DNA from 2 places in the Paenibacillus sp. GYB006 genome. Region 2 is predicted to be linked to the other one. Evidence: riboswitches for the same ligand, from Rfam matches in the RefSeq annotation. Region 2 holds a riboswitch; the other holds the start of a gene.
What was found. A riboswitch is a leader RNA that binds a small molecule or an ion and turns the genes downstream of it on or off. The one in region 2 is predicted to bind FMN.
Positions count from the first base shown of each region.

Region 1: linked by a shared signal. The riboswitch ahead of PV403_RS06325 (DMT family transporter) and the one ahead of ribD (bifunctional diaminohydroxyphosphoribosylaminopyrimidine deaminase/5-amino-6-(5-phosphoribosylamino)uracil reductase RibD) in region 2 are both predicted to bind FMN.

Region 1 is NZ_JARBDA010000002.1:182,609-191,782, forward strand. Features, by position in the region: gene PV403_RS06310 (hypothetical protein) at 1-387, shown strand, start outside; gene PV403_RS06315 (4'-phosphopantetheinyl transferase family protein) at 648-1,355, opposite strand; gene PV403_RS06320 (amidase) at 1,366-2,862, opposite strand; gene PV403_RS06325 (DMT family transporter) at 2,971-3,921, opposite strand; FMN riboswitch at 4,055-4,199, opposite strand; gene PV403_RS06330 (amino acid permease) at 4,634-6,022, shown strand; gene PV403_RS06335 (VPS10 domain-containing protein) at 6,216-7,472, shown strand; gene PV403_RS06340 (DUF2500 domain-containing protein) at 7,588-7,986, shown strand; gene PV403_RS06345 (SDR family NAD(P)-dependent oxidoreductase) at 8,171-8,920, shown strand; gene PV403_RS06350 (hypothetical protein) at 9,055-9,174, shown strand, end outside.
Region 2 is NZ_JARBDA010000036.1:650-6,324, forward strand. Features, by position in the region: gene scpB (SMC-Scp complex subunit ScpB) at 1-127, opposite strand, end outside; gene PV403_RS24655 (segregation and condensation protein A) at 96-896, opposite strand; gene ribH (6,7-dimethyl-8-ribityllumazine synthase) at 1,001-1,468, opposite strand; gene PV403_RS24665 (bifunctional 3,4-dihydroxy-2-butanone-4-phosphate synthase/GTP cyclohydrolase II) at 1,494-2,735, opposite strand; gene ribE (riboflavin synthase) at 2,786-3,454, opposite strand; gene ribD (bifunctional diaminohydroxyphosphoribosylaminopyrimidine deaminase/5-amino-6-(5-phosphoribosylamino)uracil reductase RibD) at 3,461-4,576, opposite strand; FMN riboswitch at 4,821-4,986, opposite strand; gene PV403_RS24680 (peptidylprolyl isomerase) at 5,115-5,555, opposite strand.

The DNA.
Region 1 (9,174 bases), on a different contig from region 2:
TTATATGTCATTAATCTCAAAGATGGTTCTTACGAACTGATTAATAGTATGGTGAAAAGTTCGAAACCAGTTGAAACCGTGACTGCTTACAAGTGGTCTCCTAATGGTCAAAAGCTTGCCTTCTCGTATGGAGATCCCTCATTAAGTAGAATCGCAGTCTATAATGTGTTTTATAATACATTTACTTATGTACCAAGAGAAACAAGAACGATTTCTACTGCATTTATACTTTGGGACAAAAAAGGTTCATTCATTGATTATGCAAGTAGTGAGTATCCATCTGATCTCTATAAGTTATTTAGATATTCTTTTGACACGAAGAAAAATAAAGTTGTAAAAAAACTAAATGCTAAGGAACTGGCACAAATGAATTCCTTAAATGAATAACTTAATAACAAGCAAGCTTAGGAAATAGGCACTAGATCTGAGGATGGATTTATTAATAATTTCCAATTGATTTTAAATGATCAGTAATAGATATCGTTAAACATAGCTGTGAGGCGAAGTAAAGAGACTGGTATAGTACACCAATATCAACGCATACATAAACGTAAACGTAAACGTATGTGTAATTTAAATAGGCGTAGTGCAAGGGACATCCCTCTGCACTACGCCTATCTTTTTTATATATCGATGTAGTTACCTTTTCAAATTATTGAAATCAGTTTATCCCAACGAACGGCTTCAACTTGTTCGGGAAAGTCTGGCTCACGCCCACATACGGCAAGAGCATACCCGGGGGCAATCCTATATTGTTTAAAATACCAGCTGGTATCCGGTTTACCCGAACGATAGAACTTTATTTTATTATGCTCCCGATTATGCTCCTGAAATTCAAACGAAAAAGAGTCAAGCGGAATCGAGAGCCCCGCACCTTCTGCTTTAATATAACTTTCCTTTAGCGTCCACAGATCGTAAAAAAGAGATTGCTGTTGTTGTTCCCCGTTTTGTTTCCGAAGCAGGCTGACTTCAGTAGGTGAAAAGAAGCGCTCGGCAATAGAGATCTCTGTGGGATTAGCGGCCGTCTCAATATCGATCCCAACCGGCTTATAATCAAAAGCGGCTACGACCCAATCTTCAGAATGAGAGATATTATAGTGACATGAAGGATACCCTGCAAGTTCTGGTTTACCATAAGCATTATATTTCTTAACAAGCCCAGAGGGGGGGATTCTCCACCGCTCTAAAGCATATCTTTGCAGAAGAAGTTCACCGCAAAGGGTGCGCAGCTGATCTTCAGGCTGACGAAACTTCTGAATCTTAGCTTGCAGCTGAGAGTTCATTAAGGGTATGATTCGCATCCAGTCTTTACCCGAATCTAATATTGGACGGAGATGCACTGACCAGATATCCATTTGTCACGTCCTATTCATTTTTTAACATGGGATTGTCCATGAGATCTACCCAAAGCGATGAACTTTCGAGTAAGGAAGCTAAGGTGAATAACTCATTCTCATGCCCCTTTGCGGCCATCACTTGTACGCCGATGGGAAGTCCTGACTCTGTTAGATGAATAGGAAGACTCATCGCTGGATTGCCTGTAAGATTAGCTAACTGTGTAAACGGGGTATAGGTCAAGCTTGGAAGGAACATTTCATAGATAAGTTCCTGTTGTTTAGCCTTTGGTAAATCGCTCACGGAAAGCAAGTGCTCGATCTTTTCTGGTCCAGGCGTAAGTTCTCCCACAAGCGGTGCTGGATAGGCATTGGTTGGTGTAATGTAAAAATCATAACGATCATAAATCGTACCCATCTGAGCAGCAGCGACATCCCATTCCGCTAAACTGTGGACAAATTCGGCAGCAGATAACTTACGGCCTGCTTCAAGCAGAACCCATCCTTCGATTTCGATATCTTCTGCAGTAATGGATCTGCCAAGTCCGCGTTCCATGCCAAGAACCATAGCCGCCATTTCACCGCTGTTCATCATGTAATAGTTCTCCATCAGACGGACCCCATTCACAGGGCTCAGTTTTTCTTCAATAACATGTCCTTCAGATTCTAAAAAGCGAACCAGTTTGTGTACCGCTTCTATAGCATCTTCACTCACTGATGTACCAACAGGTGAAGTGGTAGTATATGCAATTCGGTATTTACGTTTAAGCGGCTCATACATATCTTCGAGATAACGTCCTGGATAAAGCGGAACTTGAAAAGCGGCTTCATTCTGAATGACTTGGAGTACATCGAGAAGAGCAGCACTGTCTCTGACCGTCTTGGATAATGCAAAATCAATGGAGGCTCCTTGCCATTGTCTACCCACACCAGGGCCAACCGGTGTACGTCCTCGGGTCGGTTTAAGTCCAAAGAGTCCGCTGAATGATGCAGGGATACGAATGGATCCTCCGCCATCACTAGCCCCAGCGATCGGAACCATTCCAGACGCCACGGCCGCTGCGGAACCTCCGCTGGAACCGCCAGGGGAGTGCATGGTGTTCCATGGATTCCGAGCGGGTCCATGCAGCTTTGGTTCGGTAATATTTTTGAGGCCAAATTCCGGTGTATTGGTATGCCCGATCGGAATAAAGCCGGCTTTTCTTAACTTGGCAACGAAATGAGAATCATATAAAGGTTTGTGCTGTTTAAACAGCTTAGAACCAGAGGTGAGCGGTTCACCGGCAATGGCTTGGGAAATATCTTTTAACAAAATAGGAACGCCTGCAAAAGGCTGCTCCATTATGCTCACCTGTTCAGCTTCTTTCAAAGCTTGTTCATATCGTGTATGTACTACGGCATTTACTTTTGTATTTTGGTTTTCTACTTTTTCTATTGCAGCTTGAATTAACTCGGCAGGTGAAGTTTCCCGGTCTCTGATGAGCTGAGCAAGTCCTACGGCATCATAGGAAGTGTACTGGTTTTTCATGTCAATCATCCCTTTCTGATTATGATTTTACCATACGCAAGAGCTTTGTCGTTATCTCGCACATGAAAAAAAGCCATGTCCAGAAGACATGGCAGGATCGGACCTTTATTAGTTTATAGAAAGTTGGTTCTGATTCGTCTGTTGCTGACGCGTTAGGATAAACAGAACGGACCATATAAAGATAAAGCCTACGAGCTGAGCTAGTGTAATCATTTCACCAAAAGCAAGCCAGTTTACAATAATACCTGTCATCGGAAAACTGAGTTCAGCGAGTGTAGCCATAGATGCTTTCGTTGAAGATAAACCTTTATAGTACAGAAGCAGACTAAGTAGTCCTGGCAGTAAAGCTTGCGCGAGTAAATTTATAATAATACTGGTAAGTGCAGGACCCGCTTGAGGAAGATTGGTTACTCCACCTTCGATCCATGTCATTCCAACAAGCAAAGGAATGGCGAATACATACCGGATGGAAGTAACGGTACTATACTGGATCTGTCCAAGGAGCAGACGGCCCATTACTGTGGATCCACCCCATAGAGCAGCTGCTAAAAGTGACAAGATGCTGCCAATTTTGAGCCATTGGGTTCCCTCACCAAAAGGTAAGTGAAATCCAAAGGTAAGTAGATACGTACCGATGATCGCTATGGTAAACAGAGCGCCAAACTTTTGTGGCAATGTTTCTTTAAGGATCAATTTTGCTAAAAGAATAGCAAAGATAGGCTGCATTTTTTGCAGCAAGATTACTGCATTTAAGTCACCGTTTGTCAGTGCCATCGTGAAGATAACAGACGCAAGTGCAGATCCACCCCATGAAATAAATAACATGGCAAGGTAGTGCTTTAGCTTCAAGTGTTTCAATTCATGACGATTCTTCCAAAGGATCGGACCTGCGACAAGACATACGAGTAAATGTTCTACGAGAACAACTTGCATCGAAGTCAGATGTTCTAACAAGTTGATACGAAACAGGGGACTTATTCCCCATAAAGCTGCCCCAAGGGCAACCAGCCAAAAACCAGTCGAACTTGAATTTCTTTTTGCGTGGGTAGTGTTTTCCATCATCAAACTCCTCCATCGAATTTGAAAATGGTATCTTCAGTTAACAAAACCCCTATCATCTCAGCATTTTGCATGCCAAAAACAATAGGGGTTGATCAAACAAACATGCGAAATAACACGGCACGTTGCGATATTTGATCTTCTCTCATCCGGACTGTACCGTCGGCTTTGGAATTTCACCAAATCAGTCAATCTTCTATAATAAGAAAATTGAGTCGCGGGCTTCGCTAAAAAGCGTCACCGCCGGTTGGGAATTTCACCCTACCCCGAAGATCCATTATTCAATTAGCTGATATATTTTAGTAAGTAAATGAGTTGTTGTAACTCTGTAGCTGTTATCATAATACAGGAAGCGCTATCACAGCAAGTACTTTTTTTATAGACACTTATACTTACTAATATCTTCTATTCATATAAGTTAAGCGCTCATCAAAATCGGTCGCATCATCAGATGACATCATCCTGAATTTCATTATACACAGGAATTGATAATTTTGTGATTGATATGTACCTTTTACGGACCTATACAGCGTCTTTTTTATGCTGGAAATAGCGTAATACTAGTGGAAATGGAAGATTGAGTAAGAGAAGTGTAATGATTTGCTTAATCCTTTAAATATTCATTGACAGGGTCATTCCATATTTAGATAATAAAACAGCATTGCTATGAAACTTGCGAATAGTAGGGCAACTTACATCTAGGAGTGACTTTATGGATTTATTACGTAAGAAACATTTTGACCCCAATCAAAAAACGGATAACAATCTAAAGAAATCGCTGGGCCCTTTTGATCTGACCGTCCTTGGAATAGGGGCGATTATCGGAACGGGTGTCTTTGTCGTTACGGGAACTGCTGCCGCAGATAATGCCGGTCCAGCACTCGTTATTTCATTTGTTGTTGCTGCCCTGGTATGTATTCTTGCAGCACTTTGTTATTCTGAACTAGCTTCAACGGTAACGATATCCGGCAGTGCCTATGCATACAGTTACGCCGCTTTTGGTGAAGTGTTTGGCTGGTTAATGGGTTGGGCTCTTGTACTCGAGTACGGCTTAGCTGCCGCTTCTGTTGCGAGTGGGTGGTCTGCCTATGTGCAAGGACTATTAGCTGGTTTTAATATCCATTTGCCTGCTGCATTGTCTGGAGCATTTAATGCAGCCTCAGGACAAATTGTGGATTTACCGGCCGTTATTATTATCTTGCTAATTTGTTTGCTATTAACAAGAGGCGCGAAAGAAACGGCTAGATTTAATGCGTTTATGGTGTTTGTTAAAATAGCTGTCATTCTCATATTTGTCATCGTTGGAGCTTTTTACGTGAAACCGGATAACTGGACACCGTTTATTCCATTCGGATATTCAGGGATTCTGAGCGGTGCTGCGCTAGTGTTTTTTGCCTATATTGGTTTCGATGCTGTAGCAACCGCGGCGGAAGAAGTTAAGAACCCACAGCGAGATCTGCCGATCGGTATTATTGCTTCACTATTAGTGTGTACGTTACTCTATGTAATTGTTGTTGTAGTCCTGACAGGCATGGTACCTTATACAGAGCTTAGTGTAGCTGATCCGGTAGCCTTTGCACTTCGGTTCGTTGAGCAAGATTTTGCAGCAGGACTCATATCGCTTGGGGCGATTGCTGGAATAACAACCGTTTTACTTGTACTGTTATTCAGTCAAACAAGACTATTATTCGCCATTTCTCGTGATGGACTGCTTCCTAGATTTTTATCCAAAGTAGATGAAAAGAGACAGACTCCTGTTCGAAGTACTTGGATGGTTGGACTTGTTATTGCCTTGTTATGCGGATTCCTTCCACTTGATAAACTGGCAAGTCTGACAAATATGGGCGCATTATTCGCTTTTGCTATCGTATCTTTAGGTGTAATTGGATTGCGTAAAGCAAGACCGGACCTTAAGCGAGGCTTTACGGTTCCGTGGGTACCATTTCTTCCTTTGTTAAGTGCTGGTTGTTGTTTCCTGCTCATGTTCCAATTAGACATTTGGACCTGGATGGGATTCATCCTTTGGATGATCGTAGGACTTCTTATTTATTTATTCTACGGATACTCGCATAGTGAACTTGGTAAAAACAATCCTAAATAAACCATTTTTTCTAGATAAACATACTGATTTTAAGAAGCTTTCGGCTATTGCCGGAAGTTTTTTTATTTATCACAGACGAAACCATTTCAGTTGTGAAATGGATTCAGACAAGTAACAGATTTGACTCTCATTCAAAACAAATTATGCTATAATGACTAACTTAGAGAAAACGCTATGGTAGAAAGGTGATAACATGCGTAGAGCAATCGTATGGTCATTAGCATGTATGCTGGTATTGCTGCTTGCAGCCTGCAGTTCGAAAGAGTCCGAACAAGTGCAGCCGATCATAAAAGAAGAACCTGTAGAGACAGGGCAAACCCTTACATTAGTAGAACCAGAATATTATGAAGTACCGGATAGTAATAAATATCAAATTCAAACAAGATTGACTGATTTTCAACTCATCCATGGTTATGGAGGTCTTGCTTGGGGCGTTACTCGTAATGAATTAAGACTGTATTATACGCGAGATAACGGAGCAACCTGGGTTAATATTTCTCCTTCAGCCAATGTGAAGTTTTCATCTAACCCTGTTTACGGAAAAGATATTTTCTTTTTAGATGGAGAACATGGATGGATCGTTCGTTCAGGAACAGATGGAACCAATAATGTCGTTCTGCGTACGGATGACAGCGGAGAGAGCTGGAAGATCGCTTCACTTGAAGAATCACAAACCGTAACAGCCCTTCATTTCAATTCCAGTACACACGGTTATCTCATGACGAGTGAGAGTGTGGGGACAGTAAAAGAACAAAAAACATTATATATTACGACCGATGGCGGAGTTAACTGGACCCAAACATCAACGAATAATCCAATTCAGGCTACAGATGAAGCGATTCCACTACAAGGTTATGCGATGGGCATGATGTTTACAGACAACGGGAAAGGTTTTGTACCTGTACTAGAGCTGGGAACACCAAAAATGTACGTAACTAGCGATGACGGTGAGACTTGGAGCATGGACAAGTCATTTTTTAATCGTACTTCATCACTTCATACGAAATGCTCTTCGTTTACAATGGGAGAAATGGAGTCATTAAGCGTTAATCATCATAAACTTTACATACCGCTAGGATGTTCTGAAGGAGACCAAGTTAAGTACAGCGGATTATTCACAGATGATAGCGGCGATACATGGAATCATGTCCAATTTGAGCTGCCGGCAGAAAGCGGGACAGATAAACGGCTGTATCCTACTTTTGTCTCTGATCATATAGGGTGGATGTTACAAGGAAAAACAATATACCAGACAACTGATCAAGGGAAAACTTGGTCTAAACTTGCAGGCAGCAAGAATCTGTCTGATTTATTGGATAAGTACCCTGAGGTTGTGAAAATGCAGTTCGTTACGACAAAAGTCGGCTGGATCTTACTTGAAAATGCAACGGAGAAGAAATCAATATTGATGCAAACGACGGATGGCGGGCTGAACTGGGAAGTGTTATAACAAAGAAAATTTGTATTATTCTGCTAAAGAGATGACAAGTTCCTTTCCATAGTGGCATATACTTGAACAGAATGACGGTTTGTCAGAAGCCAGAACTTGGACGGGAGGAGACGGCGTGGGATTTGAATCTTTCTGGATGTTTGATTTTTTCGGAACGGTATTCCCTGTAGTGTTTGTCGTGATTCTCGGTATTATTGCTCTTTCTATTGGAAAAGAAGCTCTTCAGTGGGGGAAAAACAAAAAACAGCCTGTCCTCACGGTGCATTCTCGGATTACGGGTAGACGTATTTCTGTACAGCAGCAGACAAATCAGAGCGAAGGCAACCATACGAGAACCATGTATTATGTCACGTTTGAAGTAGAGAGTGGCGATCGATTGGAGTTTAAAGTCGCCGGTAAAGAGTATGGTCTATGCTCTGAAGGAGATGAGGGAAGACTCACTTTTCAAGGAACGCGTTACATAGGCTTTGAACGTCTTGCTAGAGTATATGCCGAGCCGGTTCACGGGTCTTAGGGAAAGATACGGAGCTGATGCATGAGTGAAGTTGTTTTCTATTCATTTCTCTTGCCATAATAATGTATAGGTCGTCCCTGACAAGGGCGGCTTTTTTTGATGTTTATTCGAAATGAATAGAGTAACTTGGTAGAACTAGGGTAATGAGTAGGAAAGGAATTCAGAAGGGAAGGGTGATGAGAAAATGAGATTTGAAAATAGGGTAGTCATCGTAACGGGAGCCGGCAGCGGGATCGGTAAAGAAGTGGCAGGTGCTTATGCCATGCAAGGAGCAAAGGTCGTTCTTGCGGATCGCCATGAGGAGAAGGGAGCAGCGGCGGCTGCATCGCTGCGTCAAGATGGATACGAAGCGATGTTTGTCCACTGTGACGTTAGGTCAGAAGAAGCAATTCTAACACTCATGGAAGCTGCGGTAACTGAATATGGACAGATTGATGTTCTAATTAATAATGCAGGATACGGGATTTGGAAATCACCTTATGAACTCACTGTAGATGAATGGGATGATGTGATGAACACAAATGTCCGCAGCTGTTTTCTTGGGACAAGGATCGCAGCCAAATACATGAAAAACAACAAAAATGGCGGCTCTGTAGTCAATATTTCTTCTACCCGGGCTACCATGTCAGAGCCAAATTCAGAAGCTTATGCTGCTTCTAAAGGAGCTATTATTTCGCTTAGCCATGCGATGGCTTTATCCTTGTCATCTGAACACATCCGGGTCAATAGTATCAGTCCGGGATGGATTGAGACTGGTGAATATGAACAATTGCGCCCAGAGGACCATTCGCAGCATCCAAGCGGAAGAGTGGGGAAACCATCGGATATCGCGCGTGCCTGCTTATACTTGACCGACCCTGAGAACGATTTTATTACAGCAGAGAATCTAGTTGTTGATGGTGGAATGTCACGAAAAATGATATATCAGCCCTAGCCTAGGACTCCTATCAAAATTGTATAATATTTCTGGATGAGCCCAACATGAGCACGAGGGCTCATTTTTTTTGCTCTATTCCACTGTTATAATAGCGTTGGCTTAAAAAAAGAGAAAAGAAGTGGAGGTAAGATATGTACGGGAAACTTTCCCGCATGCTCTTGTGGGTTGTACTTCTTGCTAGTGTAACATGGTTGACAGCTTTTGATTCTTCAAAAGAAACTACTCGGGCAATGTGGCTTTGGCAAGCTGAA
Region 2 (5,675 bases):
CGAGGGCACCAGCCACGATATCTTGAGACTCGTTAACGATTTCCGAGAGCTGCTTAACGCCCAGCCCTTCCTCTCCCGCTAAAAACAAAAGTCCCTCAATAATCGATTTCAATGTTCGCAAGTCCATCGATCTGTTTTTCCCCTCTCCATTCCATCACGATATCTTCAAACAATCGTTCCTGGTAACATACAATTTTTTTCATTTTCATCAACTCCAAAATCGCTAAAAACGTTACTACAACTTCTTGACGAATCATTTCTTCATGAAAAAGCTTGGAAAATAACATCTTCCCGCCATAACCTTTGGCTTGCAGTGCTCCTGCCACATCACGAATCCGATCTTTAACCGATATTTCATCCCGATGAATTTTAGCCACAGCTGGCTGCCTAGAAGATCTGCTTAGCGCTTTTTGAAAAGCCGCTATTAAATCTGAGGTATGCAGTCCCTGCACCGGATTACTTGGCTCTACCTGAACGTATGGAGTCAGGTCTTCCGGCTCCTTAGAGAAGATCAAACTTCTCTCAGATTCCCTTTCATGCAGATGACGGGCAATTCCTTTAAATTTACGGTATTCCATGAGTCGCTGTACAAGTTCTGCACGAGGATCATACATTTCCTCTTCCATGTAGTCATCATAGATTTCATCATCCGCAAACACCGGTGGTTTGGGGAGAAGTATTTTGGATTTAATCGCAAGCAAGGTTGCCGCCATGACAAGAAATTCACTTGTAATATCAAGTTCCAATTCCTGCATGGAATGAATGTAGTCCATATATTGATCTGTAATATGACTGATCGGAATATCTTGGATGTCAATTTCATGTTTGTCAATCAAGTGCAATAAAAGGTCCAAAGGTCCTTCAAACGTTTCAAGCTTATAGGTTACAACCGTCAATGGACGCATCCTCCCGCTACAGTTACAAAATACAAGAACCCTGCCCCCGCATCTCTTGTATTGTAACAAAAGATACGAGTACAGGGCACTACATTAAATAAGCACTATTTTAGCTGTTTCGTCAAGTTTGCCATTTCAATTGCTGCTACTGCCGCGTCCCAACCTTTATTACCTGCCTTGGTTCCAGAACGCTCAATCGCTTGCTCTATGTTCTCTGTTGAAACCAGTCCGAAGATGGTAGGAACACCTGTTTTCAGGTTAATTGCCGCAACTCCTTTGGACATTTCATTACATACATAATCATAGTGGGTTGTTGAGCCTCGGATGACGGTAGCCAGTGTGACAACTGCGTCATATTTGCCGCTCTCCGCCATCTTTTGGGCTACAAGCGGAATTTCAAAAGCACCAGGAACCCATGCCACATCGACTTCATCATCTTTTACTCCATGGCGCTTGAAAGCATCGAGTGAAGCGGATAATAACTTACTTGTTAAAAACTCGTTAAACCGAGCTACCACAACTCCATATCGTAATCCCTCAGATACTAAGTTTCCCTCAAAAACATTTGCCATAATCTACATCTCCCTTTCGTGTCGTTTACAACTCTTTATTCTCGTTCTGTTCCATATCATCAAACGTTAACATATGACCGAGCTTTGCCTGCTTCGTATGGAGATAGGAAATATTCTCTACGTTCTCTGCAATTTGAATGGAAACACGTTCCACAACTTCGAGACCATATCCTTCCAGACCTTTGATCTTACGCGGATTGTTGGTAAGAAGCTTGATTTTACTAATTCCAAGGTCTTTTAGAATTTGAGCGCCAATGCCGTAATCCCTTAGATCAGCTGGAAAACCAAGTTTTAAATTTGCATCAACGGTATCGAGTCCCTGTTCCTGTAGCTTATAAGCTTTTAATTTATTAATAAGTCCAATTCCTCGTCCTTCTTGCCGCATATAGAGCAGAACGCCGCTTCCATTGTCGTGAATTTGGCGAAGAGCTGCTTCAAATTGAGGACCACAGTCACATCTGTGAGAGTGGAAAACATCGCCTGTCAGACATTCAGAGTGGACACGCACCAGTACAGGTTCATCTGTATTCAGCTCCCCTTTGACAAGAGCGATATGCTCTTTGTTATCTACTTCATTGGTATAAGCGATGGCCTGGAACACTCCAAAATCGGTAGGCATCCGAACACTAACTTCCCTTGTTACAAGTCTTTCTTGCGAGTTGCGATAAGCAATCATATCTTTAATGGTAATTAGTTTTAGATCATGTTTCTTAGCCATTTCAAATAGATCAGGCAGACGTGCCATCGATCCATCTTCTTTGATAATTTCACATATGACACCAGCTGGATAAGCTCCGCTCATTCGTGCAAGATCTACAGCGGCTTCCGTGTGTCCGGCTCGTCTTAATACCCCGCCTTTTTTCGCAATTAAAGGAAACATATGCCCTGGTTTTCTGAAATCTTCTCCTACAGCCTCAGGATCAATAAGCGACTTCACCGTCATTGAACGTTCTTGCGCCGAAATTCCTGTCGTTGTCAGCTTATGATCTACAGATACCGTAAAGGCTGTACCATGAAAATCTGTATTATGCTGAACCATAGGTTTTAAATCCAGCTCATTTGCTCGTTCTTGCGTAATCGGAACACATACGAGGCCACGGCCCTCCGTAATCATAAAATTAATGACTTCTGGCGTAGCCAGTTCAGCCAGGGCAACGAAGTCCCCTTCATTCTCACGGTCTTCATCATCAACGACGATAACGACCTTTCCTTTTTGTAGATCCTGAATCGCTTCTTCTACTGTATGAAAATGAAATGTACTTTCCATCGTGATTACCTGCTTTCACTTGATAGTCTTGTAATGATGTATGAATTTTTTTATGAAAAACCATGATTGCTTAAAAACTCATAACTGAGTCCAGCAGATTGATCCTTCTGTGAAGGTCCGTTATTTTCATGATATCCGAGTAAATGGTTCACATATTTTCCGATCACATCACATTCAATATTGACAAGATCACCCGTATTTCGATAAGCCAGCACCGTCTGATCTAGCGTATGAGGAATGATGGAGACTGTAAAAGCACTTCCCGTAACATCCACAACGGTTAAGCTGGTTCCTTCCACCGTGATCGATCCTTTCGGAATAATATAGCGAAATACTTCTGTATTCACCGGAGCTATTTCAAATACGACCGCATTTTGGTCTCGTTTAATAGATATAATATGGGCTGTACCATCAACATGACCTTGCACAATGTGACCACCAAATCGACCTTTTGCAGACATCGCCCTTTCAAGGTTAACCGGACTTCCCTTTGCCAGTAATTTCAGATTCGTATGTCTATAAGTCTCAGGCATCACATCGGCCAAAAATCCGGAAGCTTCGATCGACGTAGCGGTTAGACATACTCCATTTACAGCTACACTGTCACCAATGTTTAAATCCTCCATAACCCGTTTAGCTGAAATACCAAGCACCATCGCTTCGCCCTTCCGGCCTATACTCCGTACTTTTCCTACTTCTTCAACTAAGCCGGTAAACAAAACACATCACTCCTTATCCACTTTCCGCCAGACGGGCACACCTGAAATACGGATATTGTCATCCAGCATTTCTACCTCAAGATTCCTCAGCGTAATCGCTTCACTCATACGTTCTACTCCTTCAAAATGGAAGCTTCCGAGGTTCTTATAACCACCGACAATTTTAGGGGCCATGAACATAACGAGCCGATCCACGAGCTTATTCTCCAGCATAGCACCGTTTAATGTACCTCCGCCTTCAAGCAAGATCGAACCAATTTCAAGTTCACTAAGTTTACGAAGTGCGGCCAGAAGATCAACCCTTGGACCTGTGCCAGAGCAAATGACCTGAACACCTTGTTTCTCAAAATAATCAACGCGCTCCTTATCCGCTCCTTCTGTTGTAATCAGAATGGTGGGTGCAAGACCGTCTTTCACTACCTTCGAGTCCCTAGGGGTTCGAAGCTGAGAATCTATGATGATCCGCACGGGATTCACTCCATCCACATCTAACCGGGTTGTTAACTCGGGATTGTCTGCTATTACTGTCCCTACCCCGACCATAATTCCTTGATGACGATGCCGGAGCATGTGAACATTCTCTCTCGCTTTTTTATTTGAAATCCACTTACTATCTCCACTTTTGGCAGCAATTTTCCCATCTAGAGTGGAAGCTGTCTTCAGCGTTACAAAAGGAAGCCCTGTCGTAATATACTTAAAAAACTTTTCGTTAAGATATCTCGCACGGTCTTCAAGCAATCCCACTTCAACTTCAATTCCTTGCTCCCGAAGCATAGAGATTCCTTTACCCGCAACCTCATGATTCGGATCCTCGCAAGCAATGATCACTTTTTTCACCTTGGCTCTGATCAGCTTTTCACTGCATGGAGGTGTTTTACCGTAATGAGAGCAAGGTTCTAAGGTAACATAAACGGTACTTCCCTCCGCTTCCGTCCCAGCCATCTCAAGAGCATGTACTTCCGCATGGCCCTTACCTCTTTGCAGATGAGTACCGAGCCCAACCATTCGGCCGTTTTTGACAATAACACAACCTACAACCGGATTAATTCCTGTCTGCCCCTGTGCCCTTTCTGCCATTTCGAGTGCAAGTGTCATGTAGAACTCATCATTCATTACATCCATATTGATCACCCCATTTCACTGTACCTCTTCCATGCAATAGATAACAAAAAAGACCCTCAACCGATAAATAATATCGGACGGGGGCCCTGAGAGAACGACGAATAAAAGCATAACAAATCAAAATCGCTAATAAGCAGCTCTTCATCATAGGTATGCCAAATAAATGACATAGCAAATAGAAAAACTTCTGCTAACTCAACTGATTTGAAAGCTAGTATATAAACAGATAACGTCTATGTACTTTCTATTCCTTCTCTCATCCAGACTATACTGTCGGTTCCGGAGTTTCACCAGATCCACCGTAAGCATACGCTTAGCGGGTCACGGACTTAGACTGATCCATATTACAATTACGTACCATGGAGGTCATCACCGCCGGTAGGGAATTTCGCCCTGCCCCGAAGGAAAATCGATATGAAATTGTAAAAAGCTTAATGAAATAGTAGCACCCTACTCTATAAAAATCAACAGGGTCTATAAATAATTCAATCCATAAATAAAAAAACACCCCTGATTAGGGGTGTTTACGGGTTAAATCCTATTCAACATCAAATACTTTAACCTCTACCATCTTGTCCCCATTTTTCATGTTAAGGGCTGTTTCAAGACCTGAAGTTACTTTACCAAATACAGTGTGAACACCATCTAAATGTGGTTGTGGTTCATGTACAATGAAAAACTGACTGGAGCCAGTATCTCTACCTGCATGAGCCATAGACAGAGAACCTGCCACATGTTTATGAGGATTTCCTGCAGTCTCACATTTGATCGTAGTTCCACTACCGCCCATACCCGTACCTGTAGGGTCTCCACCTTGACTAACAAAACCTGGGATTACTCTGTGGAAGATAACTCCATCATAAAATCCTTCATTAGCCAATTTCTCGAAGTTTGCTACTGTGTTAGGCGCTTCATTTGGGTAAAATTCAAGTTCCATTTTTTCCCCGTTTTCCATAACAATATATCCTTTTTTAGCCATTGTAATTCCTCCTAAAAAATAAATTGCCTCCAATAGCATACTATGAGTAAACACTGTAAAGCAACTTTGGTCGTGCTCATAATCAGGACCACCCGTAAAACGGGTGGTTTGTACTTGGGG